Regions from separate parts of the Trichococcus flocculiformis genome, predicted to be linked through region 2. Evidence: predicted binding sites of a transcription regulator. Region 2 holds the regulator's gene; each other region holds the start of a gene.
What was found. The regulator CtsR, encoded in region 2, represses protease genes until heat stress. The targets are predictions, from matches to a motif close to TTGGTCAAAAAAGGTCAAANA.

Region 1 (3,424 bases), 1.4 Mb from region 2:
CTGTTTGTAGACATGTCAAATTATTGTTGAAATTCATCGAAATCGACGGTCTGGAATCCGACCTGATTCCCTACCAAAGTCACCGTCACAGACTGATTTTCATGAATTTCCCCTTTTATGATGGCCCGCGCCAAGGGATTTTCGATTTCGGCTGAAATGAATCTTCTGAGCGGCCGCGCGCCATAAATCGGATCGTAAGCATTTTCCGCTATCCAACTCGTCACCTCATCAGAAACGGAAAGCTGGATCTGTTTATCCACCAATCGGCTGGATAGCTCCTTAACCATTTTCACGATGATCTTTTTGACATCTTCTTTGCTTAAAGGCGTAAACAGAATGGTGTCATCGATTCTGTTCAAAAATTCCGGCTTGAACGAACTCTTCAATACTTTCATGACCTCATTCGCAACAGCATCCGGAATGGTGCCGTCGGGATGGACGCCTTCCAGCAAGAGCTGCGACCCGATGTTGCTGGTCATGATCAGGACGGTGTTTTTGAAGTCAATCAGACGTCCCTTCGAATCGGTCAAACGTCCATCATCCAATACTTGGAGTAAAATATTGAAGACATCCGGGTGCGCCTTTTCGATTTCATCCAATAGAATGATCGTATAGGGGCTTCGGCGGACCGCTTCCGTCAATTGGCCGCCCTCTTCGTAGCCGACATAGCCAGGGGGTGCCCCGATGAGTCGAGAAACCGAAAATTTTTCCATGTATTCGCTCATATCGATCCGAACCATATGTTCATCGGAGTCGAACAAATTTTCAGCCAAGGCTTTGGCCAACTCCGTTTTCCCGACTCCTGTCGGTCCCAAGAAAAGGAAGGACCCGATCGGACGGTTCGGCGATTGGAGGCCAGCACGCGAACGCAAAACAGCATTCGTGACACTTTCTACTGCTTCTTCTTGGCCAATGACGCGCTTGTGCAGCGTTTCCTCCAATTTCAGGAGTTTATCCCTTTCACCTTCAACCAGCTTCGTCACAGGGATGCCGGTCATCCGTCCCACCACTGTCGCGATTTCGTTCTCGGTGACCGATTCCTGGACTAGATTGCCTGCTTTATTCCTTCGGGTTGCATTTTCTTTTTCAAGAGCCGCCAAATCTTTTTCCATCTGAGGGATACTGCCGTGGCGCAAAACCGCCGCCCGTTCCAAATCATAATTGGCCTCGGCATCCTCCAATTGTCTGCGCGCGTCCTCCAGGTCCTCCCGTTTGGCACGCAGCTTTTCGACTTCTTCTTTTTCATTACCCCATTTCATGCGCAACTCATTTGATTCTTCGCGCAGATCAGCCAACTCGACTTGCAGAGCCGCCAATCTTTTCTTGCTCTGATCATCGGATTCCTTTTTCAAGGCCGCCTCTTCTATCTCCAGTTGCATCAATTTGCGGCTCACCTGATCCAACTCGGTAGGCATCGAATTCATTTCCACTTTTATGTTCGCGCAAGCCTCATCGACAAGATCGATCGCTTTATCCGGCAGAAACCGGTCAGTGATGTAACGATCGGATAAGGTCGCGGCCGCAACAAGGGCGTTGTCATGGATGTTGACGCTGTGGTGGATCTCATAACGTTCCTTCAACCCCCTCAAGATGCTGATTGTATCAGAAACTGTCGGTTCTTTCACCAACACCTTTTGGAATCTTCGCTCCAAGGCCTTATCCTTCTCCAGATTTTGACGGTATTCATCCAAAGTGGTCGCTCCGATGCAGTGCAATTCGCCTCTGGCCAGCATAGGTTTCAGCAGATTGCCGGCATCCATACTCCCCTCGGTTTTTCCTGCCCCGACGATCGTATGGATCTCATCAATGAAAAGGATGATGCGGCCGTCGCTTTTCTTCACTTCCTTCAATACCGCTTTAAGGCGTTCCTCGAATTCCCCACGGTACTTAGCTCCCGCAATCAATGAGCCCATATCCAACGAAAAGATTGTTTTGTCTTTCAAATTATCCGGTACATCTTTTTTCACAATCCGTTGAGCCAAACCTTCCACAATGGCGGTCTTGCCTACGCCAGGTTCACCTATCAGGATCGGATTATTTTTTGTTTTCCGCGACAAAATGCGGATGACATCCCTGATTTCTTCGTCCCTGCCGATTACCGGATCTTGTTTTCCGCTACGCACCGCTTGCACGAGGTCTATGCCATACTTTTCCAATGCTTCATACTGATCTTCCTGATTCTGCGAAGTCACTCGGTCTCCCCCTCTCATATCCTTGATTTTTTCCGCGATGATTTTTTCCGTCAGGCCTAGATTAACCAAAAATTTGGTCAATGGATGATTTTTCAGTGTCATCAAGCTCAAAAGCACCGTATCAGTGGCGATGAAATCATCCTTCAACTCCGACCGCTTGCGGTCTGCTTCCAGAAAGAGATTGTACAGATTCTGGCTGAATGTTTGCCCGTACTGGACGGAAGTGCCCTCAATCACCACTGATTTATCCAGTTCCTTATCAACGGCTGATTCAAATGCATCGATTGCCACTCCTGAATCGATATAAAAATTGCGCGCAAAACTATCCGGCTGCAGAAATATTTTCCACAGATGGGCGACATCGATGGTCTGGTGCTTGCGCACCATGGCGATACGTTGCGCTTCTGCGATTGCCTGCTGCAGGGCTGTCGTCATTTTTTCCATTTCCATGCTAGGACCTCCTCAAAAAATCTATTGATATATCTTTTATAGGACAAGTATACGACCATGGTCAGAATTGGTCAAATGATAACCCGAAAAAAAAGAACAACAAAGGTGATTTCCTTTGTTGCTCTTCTTATCATCGGATCCCTAACGCGATGCGTGCATATCGGGACATTCTGTCTGTCGTCCAGGCAGGATACCACACCAATTTCACTTGTGTTTCGGTTACTTCAGGAACGTCTTTCAAAGCACGATGAATTTCATCGGTGATGACATCCGCCAATGGGCAGCCCATCGTTGTGAGTGTCATCTTGATCAGGCAGAATCCATCCTGTTCCAGTTCCACTTCATAAATCAAACCTAAATTGACGATATCTATTCCTAATTCCGGATCTATCACTTGCTCAAGCGCCGCTAAGACGCGTTCTTTTATGCTTTCCAATTCTTCTTGCGAAAATTGGGGAGTTGTCTCTTCAGTCATTGCAAACACCTCTTACCTTTCTGGATTAATTAGATAATAACAGTTTGTGCATAGAAATTCAATGCGAATATACGTTACCTAAAAATACTGCCATTTCCTCAAAAATAGCGTAAGGAACCCGGTGTCCGGCACCTTCTGTCGACCGGAAACAAATGTTATCTGCATAGGCTTCTCCGCTGATGGAGTTGACGAACTGCTCCATCTGCTCGTACGGCACACTCTCGTCGGCGGTACCGTGCCAGATGTAAAACGGCGTGTCAACGAGCGATTCCGGATGTTCTTTGAGGCTCAGGTTTTCAAAAGGCGC
Region 2 (3,424 bases):
ACTCTCGTTAAGGAACTCGGCAAAATGACCCCGTAACTTCGGGAGAAGGGGTGCTGACCGCAAGGTCAGCCGCAGTGAATAGGCCCAAGCGACTGTTTATCAAAAACACAGGTCTCTGCAAAATCGAAAGATGACGTATAGGGGCTGACGCCTGCCCGGTGCTGGAAGGTTAAGAGGAGAGGTTAGCGCAAGCGAAGCTTTGAATTGAAGCCCCAGTAAACGGCGGCCGTAACTATAACGGTCCTAAGGTAGCGAAATTCCTTGTCGGGTAAGTTCCGACCCGCACGAAAGGCGTAACGATTTGGGCACTGTCTCAACGAGAGACTCGGTGAAATTATAGTACCAGTGAAGATGCTGGTTACCCGCGACAGGACGGAAAGACCCCATGGAGCTTTACTGCAGTTTGATATTGCGTGTTTGTATCACATGTACAGGATAGGTAGGAGCCGAAGATACCGGGACGCCAGTCTCGGAGGAGGCAACGGTGGGATACTACCCTTGTGATATGACCACTCTAACCCGCTGCTCTTAGCGAGCAGGGAGACAGTGTCAGACGGGCAGTTTGACTGGGGCGGTCGCCTCCAAAAATGTAACGGAGGCGCCCAAAGGTTCCCTCAGAATGGTTGGAAATCATTCGTAGAGTGTAAAGGCAGAAGGGAGCTTGACTGCGAGACCTACAAGTCGAGCAGGGACGAAAGTCGGGCTTAGTGATCCGGTGGTTCCGCATGGAAGGGCCATCGCTCAACGGATAAAAGCTACCCTGGGGATAACAGGCTTATCTCCCCCAAGAGTTCACATCGACGGGGAGGTTTGGCACCTCGATGTCGGCTCATCGCATCCTGGGGCTGTAGTCGGTCCCAAGGGTTGGGCTGTTCGCCCATTAAAGCGGTACGCGAGCTGGGTTCAGAACGTCGTGAGACAGTTCGGTCCCTATCCGTCGCGGGCGTTGGAAATTTGAGAGGAGCTGTCCTTAGTACGAGAGGACCGGGATGGACACACCGCTGGTGTACCAGTTGTTCTGCCAAGAGCATCGCTGGGTAGCTATGTGTGGACGGGATAAACGCTGAAAGCATCTAAGCGTGAAGCCCCCCTCAAGATGAGATTTCCCATCACTTTAAGTGAGTAAGACCCCTGAGAGATGATCAGGTAGATAGGTTGGGAGTGGAAGTACAGCGATGTATGGAGCGGACCAATACTAATCGGTCGAGGACTTAACCAATTTTTAAAAAGAAGAAAACTCAAGCGGTGTTTTCGGAATCCCTTTACTTTTGTAGATTCAGTTTTGAGAGAACAACGTTCTCTAATTAAAAATGTGCGGTGACGATGGCAAGAAGGTCACACCTGTTCCCATCTCGAACACAGAAGTTAAGCTTCTTAGCGCCGATTGTAGTGAAGGGTTTCCCTTTGTGAGACTAGGACGTTGCCGCGCATTTATATTTTGGAGGTTTAGCTCAGCTGGGAGAGCGTCTGCCTTACAAGCAGGATGTCGGCGGTTCGATCCCGTCAACCTCCATCCATGAGTTATTAGCTCAGTTGGTAGAGCATCTGACTTTTAATCAGAGGGTCGCAGGTTCGAGCCCTGCATAACTCATTCATCATTCTTGCGACAATGATAGAATAATTAAATATATTGAAACGCCGGCTTAGCTCAGTTGGTAGAGCATCTGATTTGTAATCAGAGGGTCGAGGGTTCAAGTCCTTTAGCCGGCATTCAAAAACGCGGAAGTAGTTCAGTGGTAGAACATCACCTTGCCAAGGTGGGGGTCGCGGGTTCGAACCCCGTCTTCCGCTTTTTTTTATTTTAATGAAGTTTATCATCATTCATGAAGCACCCATAGCTCAATTGGATAGAGTACTTGACTACGAATCAAGCGGTTACAGGTTCGACTCCTGTTGGGTGCATTTTTTACAAAATGATCACCGGGAAGTAGCTCAGCTTGGTAGAGCACTTGGTTTGGGACCAAGGGGTCGCAGGTTCGAATCCTGTCTTCCCGATAAATAAAAATAGACGCAGAAATCATTCCGATGATTTCTGCGTCTATTTTTGTATTAACCAACCCCTGTCAGCTTTTCAGATAGAAATATTGCCGTTTTTCACCTTTCAGTATATAATGAGTAACATTCTTCGGTAATCTTGTCGAAGATGTTAGTGAAATATGCTGTTATAAAGAGTCTGCAGAGCAGTACGGATGAGCTTCAAAGCTCTCTTGAATAATTTGCTGTAAAAGCCCTCGGATAGCTCTTTCCATTTGACAGTTATGTAGGAATAGCATAATATAAATATATAATAGTCAAAATTAGTCAGGGGAAGGGAGGCATCCATTCCATGCATGGTCAGAATATGTCAGATATCATCGAAGCATACATCAAAAAGATTCTGAATGCAGAAGAGCAGATTGAAATCAGAAGGAATGAAATGGCGGATCGTTTCAATTGCGTACCTTCACAAATCAACTATGTCATCAATACCCGTTTTACGGAACAGCAAGGCTACGCGGTCGAAAGCAAACGCGGCGGGGGCGGTTATATACGCATCATGAAAGTGAAGATCCTCGATCAAGCAGAATTGTTGGATAAACTTATCGCTATAGTAGGCGAAAGCATCACCCAGAAAGATGCGTTTGCGGTAACCCAAAATCTATACAGTCGCGGGATCATCACGAAACGTGAAGGAAACCTGATGTTGTCGGTATTGGATAAGTCACTTGCCCCATACACAGGCGAACATGAAGAAAGAATACGAGCCTTGCTGTTGAGGAATTTCTTGAACAGTCTGCGCTTTGAATAGATAGCCCGTAGAGGAGGCGTTAAAAATGGATGAATTATTTACAGAAAAAGCCAGCCAAGTATTGTTGTTGGCAACAGAAGAAGCGCACAAATTTAAGCATCAATCCATCGGAACGGAACATATGCTTCTCGGATTAGTCCGGGAACAAGAAGGCATTGCCGGAAAAGTGTTGCGTGGCTACGATATTGATGAGGAAGGAGTCCGCGAAGAGATTGTTCATCTGACCGGTTTCGGTCAAATGAATGCGGAAGACTTCAATGCACCGTTGCCATTTTCTCCTCGGGCAAAAAAAGTCATTATGTATGCGACAAACGAAGCACACAAATTAGGAGTTCCCTTGGTAGGAACCGAACACCTTTTGTTGGGCTTATTGAAAGAAGAAATTCTTGCAGTCAAAATCATCAAAAATCTGCAGATCGATCCGAATTTGTTGCGTAAGTCTCTCTATGAGAAACTGGGCATCAAACAACCAACCAAACCGGATATGCGTTCAGCCAAAAAGACGGATAAAGTGGAAGAAGGGACGCCGACGTTGGATTCCTTGGCCCGCAATCTGACTGACTTGGCGCGTGAAAACCGGATGGATCCGATCGTTGGACGCGACAAGGAAGTCCGTCGTATCATGCAAATCGTTTC
Region 3 (3,424 bases), 1.2 Mb from region 2:
GGCGAGCGCCCATACTTGGGTCATATCCCAGATCGATTAGGCGATCTTTTGCTTTCTGAGAGACGGTGACGCTGATTTCCTTGTCCTTCAGCAATTCGTTGACGTCATCCAACATAAGGGTGACGATTCTGCTCAAATTTTCTTTGGAAAGCTGGTTGAACTCGACAATCGCATCGAAGCGGTTGATGAATTCAGGCTTGAAGTAATCACTCAAGCGATTCAGAATGGAATGCGTCTTGCCTTTCATGGCTGCGCCAAAACCTACACTGGCTTCCTGGACGCCCGTACCGGCATTGCTTGTCATGATGATGATGGTGTCTTTGAAGCTCACAGTCCTGCCTTGGGAGTCCGTCAGGCGACCGTCGTCAAGAATCTGCAGGAAGAGATGCATGACATCCGGATGGGCTTTTTCGACTTCATCCAACAGTAAAATGCTGTACGGGCTGCGGCGGATGCGCTCGGTCAATTGACCGGCTTCGTCATAGCCGATGTAACCCGGAGGCGATCCGATTAATTTGGAGACGGCATGCTTTTCCATGTATTCGCTCATGTCGAAGCGGATGATCGCGTCTTCGGTTCCGAACATTTCGATTGCCAACTGTTTGGCCAATTCGGTCTTACCGACACCGGTAGGCCCTACGAACAGGAAGGAACCGATAGGTCGGTTTTTACGGCTCAATCCGATTCGGTTTCTGCGGATGGCTTTCGATACTTTGTCGATGGCTTCATCTTGACCGATGACGTTTTTCTTCAGATCGGCATCAAGATTTTTCAATTGCGTCTGTTCTTTTTCAAGTAGCTCACCGACCGGGATATTTGTCTTGATCTCAATGATCTTTTGGATATCCTGCTCTGTTATGACAGGATCGCCATCGGCTGGGGCCGGATTCTGTTTCATTTTATTAAGATTCGTGATCTGATCGCGATAATAGGCAGCTTTTTCGTAATCTTCCGCATGCAGGGCGGCTTGTTTTTCCCTTTCGGCCGTTTCGATGCGTTCCTCTATCTGTTTCGGATCGATGGGCTTGATCGTCAAGTTCTTTTTGGATCCGGACTCATCAAGCAGGTCGATAGCTTTGTCGGGAAGGAAACGATCCTGGATGTAGCGATGCGACAATTTGACTGCCGCTTCCAGCGCCTTATCCGAATATTTGACATGGTGATAATCTTCATATTTCGGACGGATTCCTTGGAGGATAATCAACGTCTGTTCGGGTGTTGGTTCATTCACGCGGACGGGCTGGAATCGGCGTTCCAGTGCAGCGTCCTTCTCGATTCTGCGGTACTCGTTCAGTGTTGTTGCGCCGACCAATTGCAGTTCGCCTCTTGCTAAAGCTGGCTTCAGGATATTGCCTGCATCCATGCTTCCTTCAGCGCTTCCTGCTCCGACGATTTCATGGATTTCATCGATGAAGAGGATGATCTGTTTGTTCGCGCGGATTTCATCCATCAGTTTCTGCATCCGTTCTTCGAATTGACCGCGGATGCCGGTTCCTTGGACGAGTGAGACAACATCCAAGCGGATCACTTCTTTGTCCAACAATTTCTGAGGGACATCACCGTCCACGATTTTCTGGGCAAGACCTTCCACTACCGCAGTTTTGCCGACACCGGCTTCCCCTGTGAGCACCGGATTATTTTTTGTTCGGCGATTCAGAATCTCAATGACGCGTGCGATTTCGCTGTCTCTTCCGATGACGGGATCGATACCGCCATCTCGGGCCAGTTGGGTCAAGTTGATGCCGTATTCGTCCAGTAAGCCGCCTTTGCCACCTTTACCGCCGCGGGCAACTTCCGAGGCAGGGGGCTGTTGATAATTCTGTTCTTGGTTCTGTTGTATTTGTTTGAAGAACGAATCCAGATTACCGAAAGAAAAGGGGTCTACAGGTCCTTGAGATCTTGGGTTCGGATTGTTTTGTTGCGATTGAGCATTTTTGAACTCTTGGTAGCAGTTCTGGCATAAGTCGATTTGGCGTCTTTGTCCATTCACGCTGGCATACAGATGAATGGAGGCTTGTTTTTTTCCGCAATGTTGACAAAGCATGGCAATCTTCCTTTCTATATGGATCATAGGTACATGTATATTATAGTAGCAACGGCTAAGGGACACTCACAAGAAGGTTCACTGACCAACTCTGACCTTATGGATCCATTATACATTGACCTATTTTGACTTTCAAGAGGTTTGACTTGGAATGAAGCAAAATATTCATTCCGGGACGGTTTTCGGCCAAACGGGGGTTGTATTAAATAAGTGTTATTTCAGCAATTATGACAAAAATTTGAACGATTCTATTTAAAACAGTTGTAGTATAAAGCGAAAGATGTTAATCTTATTTAATGAAAGGGTTATTTTTCATACGTTTTTCCATTTTTCTGTTATAATAGGAACGTATCAAAAGTACCTTAAATAAATACATCTCAAAGGGGTTTATGACTATGGAAAGAAAAGAATATCACGTAATCGCAGAAACAGGGATTCATGCACGTCCAGCAACTTTATTGGTACAAACTGCAAGCAAATTCAATTCTGATATTAATTTAGAATACAAAGGTAAATCTGTTAACTTAAAATCCATCATGGGTGTAATGTCATTAGGCGTAGGCCAAGGCGCTGATGTTGTCATCACTGCAGAAGGTCCGGACGAAGCAGACGCTATGGCTGGAATCACTGAAACAATGGTAAAAGAAGGGCTAGCAGAGTAATATGAAAAACCACTTACAAGGAATAGCAGCTAGTGATGGTATTGCAATTGCGAAAGCATATTTGCTTACTGAACCGGATCTGTCCTTTGAAAAGCGTAAAGTGGAAGATTCAGAAGGCGAAGTTGCTCGTCTTTTGGAAAGCTTTGAAACCGCTAAATCAGAGGTAAGTGCAATCCGAGAAAAAGCGGCAGTATCACTTGGCGAAGAAGAAGCCCAAGTTTTTGATGCACATTTGATGGTATTGTCCGATCCGGAAATGATCGGATCGATGAACGCCAACATCCGAGACAACGGTGTCAATGCTGAATCGGCACTTTCTGATGTTGCCGGCATGTTCATCGGTATGTTCGAAGCGATGGAAGACAACCCATACATGCAAGAACGTGCTGCGGATATCCGCGACGTTACGGAACGTGTGTTGAGCCACTTGTTGGGTGTCAAAATCCCTAACCCATCGACAATCACTGAAGAAGTGATCGTCGTTGCCAAAGATTTGACTCCTAGTGACACAGCTCAATTGAACCGTGATTATGTTAAAGGATTCGTTACTGATATCGGTGGACGCACATCCCATAGCGCAATCATGGCCCGTTCTCTGGAAATTCCTGCAATCGTAGGGTCAAAAGAAATCACACAAATCGTCAAAGATGGCGATATCATCATTTTGGATGGTTTGGACGGCGACGTCTTCATCAATCCTGATGAAGAAACATTAGCT
Region 4 (3,424 bases), 1.0 Mb from region 2:
ATCGCAGTATTGTCTTTGGGCGGTATCGTAACGAGCAGCTCGATCAAAACAGCCGGTGATAAACTGGATGCCGACATCATGAATTTCGTCAAAAGAGAACACAAATTATTGATCGGTGAACGGACTGCTGAAAAAATCAAAATAACGATCGGAACCGCTTTGGAGCCTGAGAAGGAAGAGAAGATGGAAATCCGTGGCCGTGACATGGTGACGGGACTGCCGCGCACTATTTACATCACTTCGAAAGAAGTATATGAAGCGATGCACGAGACTTTGGTTCTGGTCGTGGAGCAAGCGAAGGAAGTTTTGGAAATGACGCCTCCTGAGCTGGCTGCCGACATCATCAATACCGGAATCGTGTTGACAGGTGGGGGTGCTTTGATCAGCGGAATCGAGAAACTCTTCTCGAGCGAGTTGAAAGTTCCGGTATTTGCTGCTGAAAAACCATTGGATGCAGTTGCTTTGGGAACGGGTATCCTACTGAACAACATCGATCAAAAGAATCGTCCGTCCAGCGGACTTTTCGGTTTGTTGGCGCGACTGATCCAAAAAACAAAAATAAAAAAAGGAAGATAGGTGATCGCTTTGAAATTTGATTTCAAACCTGTACTGTCAACGGTGATGTGGGTTTTGATATTCATGTTGATGGCTTTCATTCTCTTCGGAGCCGGGTTGATGGTCGGATACGGTGTTCTGGGTGGCGGCAATCCAGCCCTTGTCTTCAGCAAGCAGACCTGGGAACATATCTTTGATTATATCCGTTAAGGAAATAAGAAGGGCAGACAGGAACGATTGCGTTCCGTCTGCCCTTTTTTGATTTTTTTCCTGAATAGGTGCGAGCGGGTGGGGTTTCGGATTATTTCTTTGTCCTTCATTTGCTTTGCTCCGGTGAGCGAAGGCTTCGCCGGAGCACAGACGCAATTAGATGAGCGAACTCCTGCGAGGATGGCCTCGCTGGAGTTTGCACCGGTATCAATCGGTCTCCGCCGGTAAGCGGTCGCCTCACCGGAGCTGCGAACTCGTATCCGCTGTTGTGCCAATGAAAAAGGTCAAATCTTTCTACCCATGCTCCACAAAATCAGCCATATAAAAACGAGGACGGCCAGCATCCTTCTGCTGGTCATCCTCGCTTTTGTCGCATATTTTTATTTCAATGATTTTGAGTTGACCATGACTTCGTCAATCAAGCCGTAATCTTTCGCTTGCTGAGCAGTCATGTAGTTATCGCGGTCGGTATCGCGTTCGATGACTTCCATCGGTTGTCCTGTGCGTTCAGCCAAAATTTTATTCAGGCGTTCGCGTGTCTGCAGGATATGGCGGGCTGCGATTTCAATTTCGGTTGCTTGACCTTGTGCACCGCCAAGCGGTTGATGGATCATAATCTCTGCATTCGGTAATGCAAAACGTTTGCCCTTCTCGCCGGCAGTCAACAAGAAGCTGCCCATCGAAGCTGCCATACCCATTGCGATTGTTTGAACGTCCGCCTTGATGAAGTTCATTGTATCGTAGATGGCCAGTCCGGCAGACACGCTACCGCCTGGAGAGTTGATGTAGATATAGATATCTTTTTCGGAATCTTGGGCATCCAAGAATAGCAATTGCGCGATGACTGAGTTCGCCGTATTATCGTCGATAGGGCCGCTCAACATGATGATGCGGTCCTTCAGAAGACGGGAATAAATATCATATGCACGTTCACCACGGGATGATTGTTCGATTACTGTAGGGATTAAGTTCATATATGTTTCCTCCTCGTTCGTTTTGAATGAACAGTTTTTCTTTACATGGTTTATTTTAACTCATTGGTCAGGAAAGGTCAATTGTAATGTTTGTCCATAAGTCTGACGATTTCTGGTGAAATATACCTTAGTCAATCATATCGTTTCAGTCAGCAAATGTCCAAAAATAGATAGCAGAAATGCGGATTGTATTCAGGGTGAATAAAAAATCGAATAAAAAAATCTCCTCTTCCGCGGGGGAAAGGAGATTTTTTGCATTTGCTTTGCATCCAAATGCTGGGAACGTTGATGCATCAATAAAATAATACGTCTCCTGAGGGAATCGAACCCCCATCTCAAGAACCGGAATCTTACGTGATATCCATTACACTAAGGAGACAAGCAACATTAAAATTATAACCTATAGCGTGAAAGATGGCAAGGGGGAAATTCAATTTCAAATTCCAGAGTTGTCTGGGACGTCTCTTTAAGTCGGAAGAACGTCCTTTAAACTACAGAATCACCAATCCTGCTGCGATTGAAATCCAATCCCTTTAACTGAAAACGATTTCAATAAATGCTTGTGTGTGATAAAATGATTCTAAAAAGGGGAGGAGGGGTTGATGTGTTAGTTATATCAAGTGTGCATATGGATAAGGAAAGCTTAGAGGAATCGCTGAAGCTTGTGGGATACGACAACGAGGAGTTGTTCGCTTATCTTCAACAAAAAGCGTTGGGCAATCCTTTAATCGAAGTGAAAATAAATAAAGAGTTCGACGAACGCGCTGTAAAAGAAAAAACGGTTGTATACAAGCCGGATAAGGACGACCCTATGGACACTGCTTCCGCAATGGATCAAGTGTCTGAAGAAGTGCCGGCGTTGGATACTTTTTTATTGGAACAAATCTATGCAAATATGCGGGATACACCCTTGCGCGATTTGGTGTTATTCTTGGTGGCGTTCATCAATCCGGAGGGGTACGTCATCATCAATCTGAATGAAGCTGCGGAACAGAAGGGCGTCGAACCGATTGAGATGTTGGATGCATTGACGCTTCTGCACCAATTGGATCCCCCAGGTGTGGGTGCCCGGAATCTGCAGGAATGTCTGATGCTGCAGACGGAGCGGGATGAATACGCGCCGGAAATCGCCTATTATGTCTTGGAAAATTTCTTCACTGCTTTCAGTGATAAAAACTGGCAAGAAATAGCGGATGAAATGGCGGTTGATCTGGCTGACGTGAAAAGTGTATTCGAGTATGTCCAATCGTTGGACCCGACACCGGGATCCGCATTCGGCGATGACAATCTATTTTTGCCGAGACCGGATCTTTATCTGCAACTGCTGGATGGGCACCTGACTGTGAAATACAATGAGTGGGCTTCTCCATTTGTTGTTTTTCAAAAAGAATATTATGAAGAGATGCTGCAGCATGATGATGAAGACGTACAACAATTTTTGGCAGCGAAGAAAACGGAAGGGGAGCAACTGCGGTCGGCGCTGGCATTCAGAAAAGAAATGTTGCTTGCGGTGGGAGAATTGATCTGTTCCTTGCAGAAAGGCTTTTTCCTGGAAGGCCGAGAACTGGGGCCGCTCGATGTGACTCGCTTGGCTGAAGATTTGGCGGTTCCGGTCACTGTGATGCGCGAAGAAATATTGGAGAAAATGATTGAAACGGACCGTGGGACATTTTTGTTGCACCAAT

Region 1: a site for CtsR is predicted at 2,700-2,720, ahead of clpB (ATP-dependent chaperone ClpB). Genes of this name have one in related genera too.
Region 3: a site for CtsR is predicted at 2,157-2,177, ahead of ACKPCD_RS06910 (ATP-dependent Clp protease ATP-binding subunit). Genes of this name have one in related genera too.
Region 4: a site for CtsR is predicted at 1,803-1,823, ahead of clpP (ATP-dependent Clp endopeptidase proteolytic subunit ClpP). Genes of this name have one in related genera too.

The regions. Positions count from the first base shown of each region.
Region 1 is NZ_OY759718.1:1,632,544-1,635,967, reverse strand. It holds gene clpB (ATP-dependent chaperone ClpB) at 21-2,642, opposite strand; gene ACKPCD_RS07870 (metal-sulfur cluster assembly factor) at 2,773-3,117, opposite strand; gene ACKPCD_RS07865 (prolyl oligopeptidase family serine peptidase) at 3,176-3,424, opposite strand, start outside.
Region 2 is NZ_OY759718.1:226,716-230,139, reverse strand. It holds rRNA gene ACKPCD_RS01525 (23S ribosomal RNA) at 1-1,219, shown strand, start outside; rRNA gene rrf (5S ribosomal RNA) at 1,314-1,429, shown strand; tRNA gene ACKPCD_RS01515 (tRNA-Val) at 1,441-1,513, shown strand; tRNA gene ACKPCD_RS01510 (tRNA-Lys) at 1,519-1,591, shown strand; tRNA gene ACKPCD_RS01505 (tRNA-Thr) at 1,638-1,710, shown strand; tRNA gene ACKPCD_RS01500 (tRNA-Gly) at 1,720-1,791, shown strand; tRNA gene ACKPCD_RS01495 (tRNA-Arg) at 1,829-1,902, shown strand; tRNA gene ACKPCD_RS01490 (tRNA-Pro) at 1,922-1,995, shown strand; gene ACKPCD_RS01485 (CtsR family transcriptional regulator) at 2,327-2,788, shown strand; gene ACKPCD_RS01480 (ATP-dependent Clp protease ATP-binding subunit) at 2,814-3,424, shown strand, end outside.
Region 3 is NZ_OY759718.1:1,430,485-1,433,908, forward strand. It holds gene ACKPCD_RS06910 (ATP-dependent Clp protease ATP-binding subunit) at 1-2,044, opposite strand, end outside; gene ACKPCD_RS06915 (phosphocarrier protein HPr) at 2,440-2,706, shown strand; gene ptsP (phosphoenolpyruvate--protein phosphotransferase) at 2,708-3,424, shown strand, end outside.
Region 4 is NZ_OY759718.1:2,272,798-2,276,221, reverse strand. It holds partial or broken gene mreB (rod shape-determining protein MreB) at 1-495, shown strand, start outside; gene ACKPCD_RS10870 (DNA-directed RNA polymerase subunit beta) at 577-765, shown strand; gene clpP (ATP-dependent Clp endopeptidase proteolytic subunit ClpP) at 1,146-1,793, opposite strand; tRNA gene ACKPCD_RS10860 (tRNA-Arg) at 2,047-2,118, opposite strand; gene ACKPCD_RS10855 (RNA polymerase factor sigma-54) at 2,344-3,424, shown strand, end outside.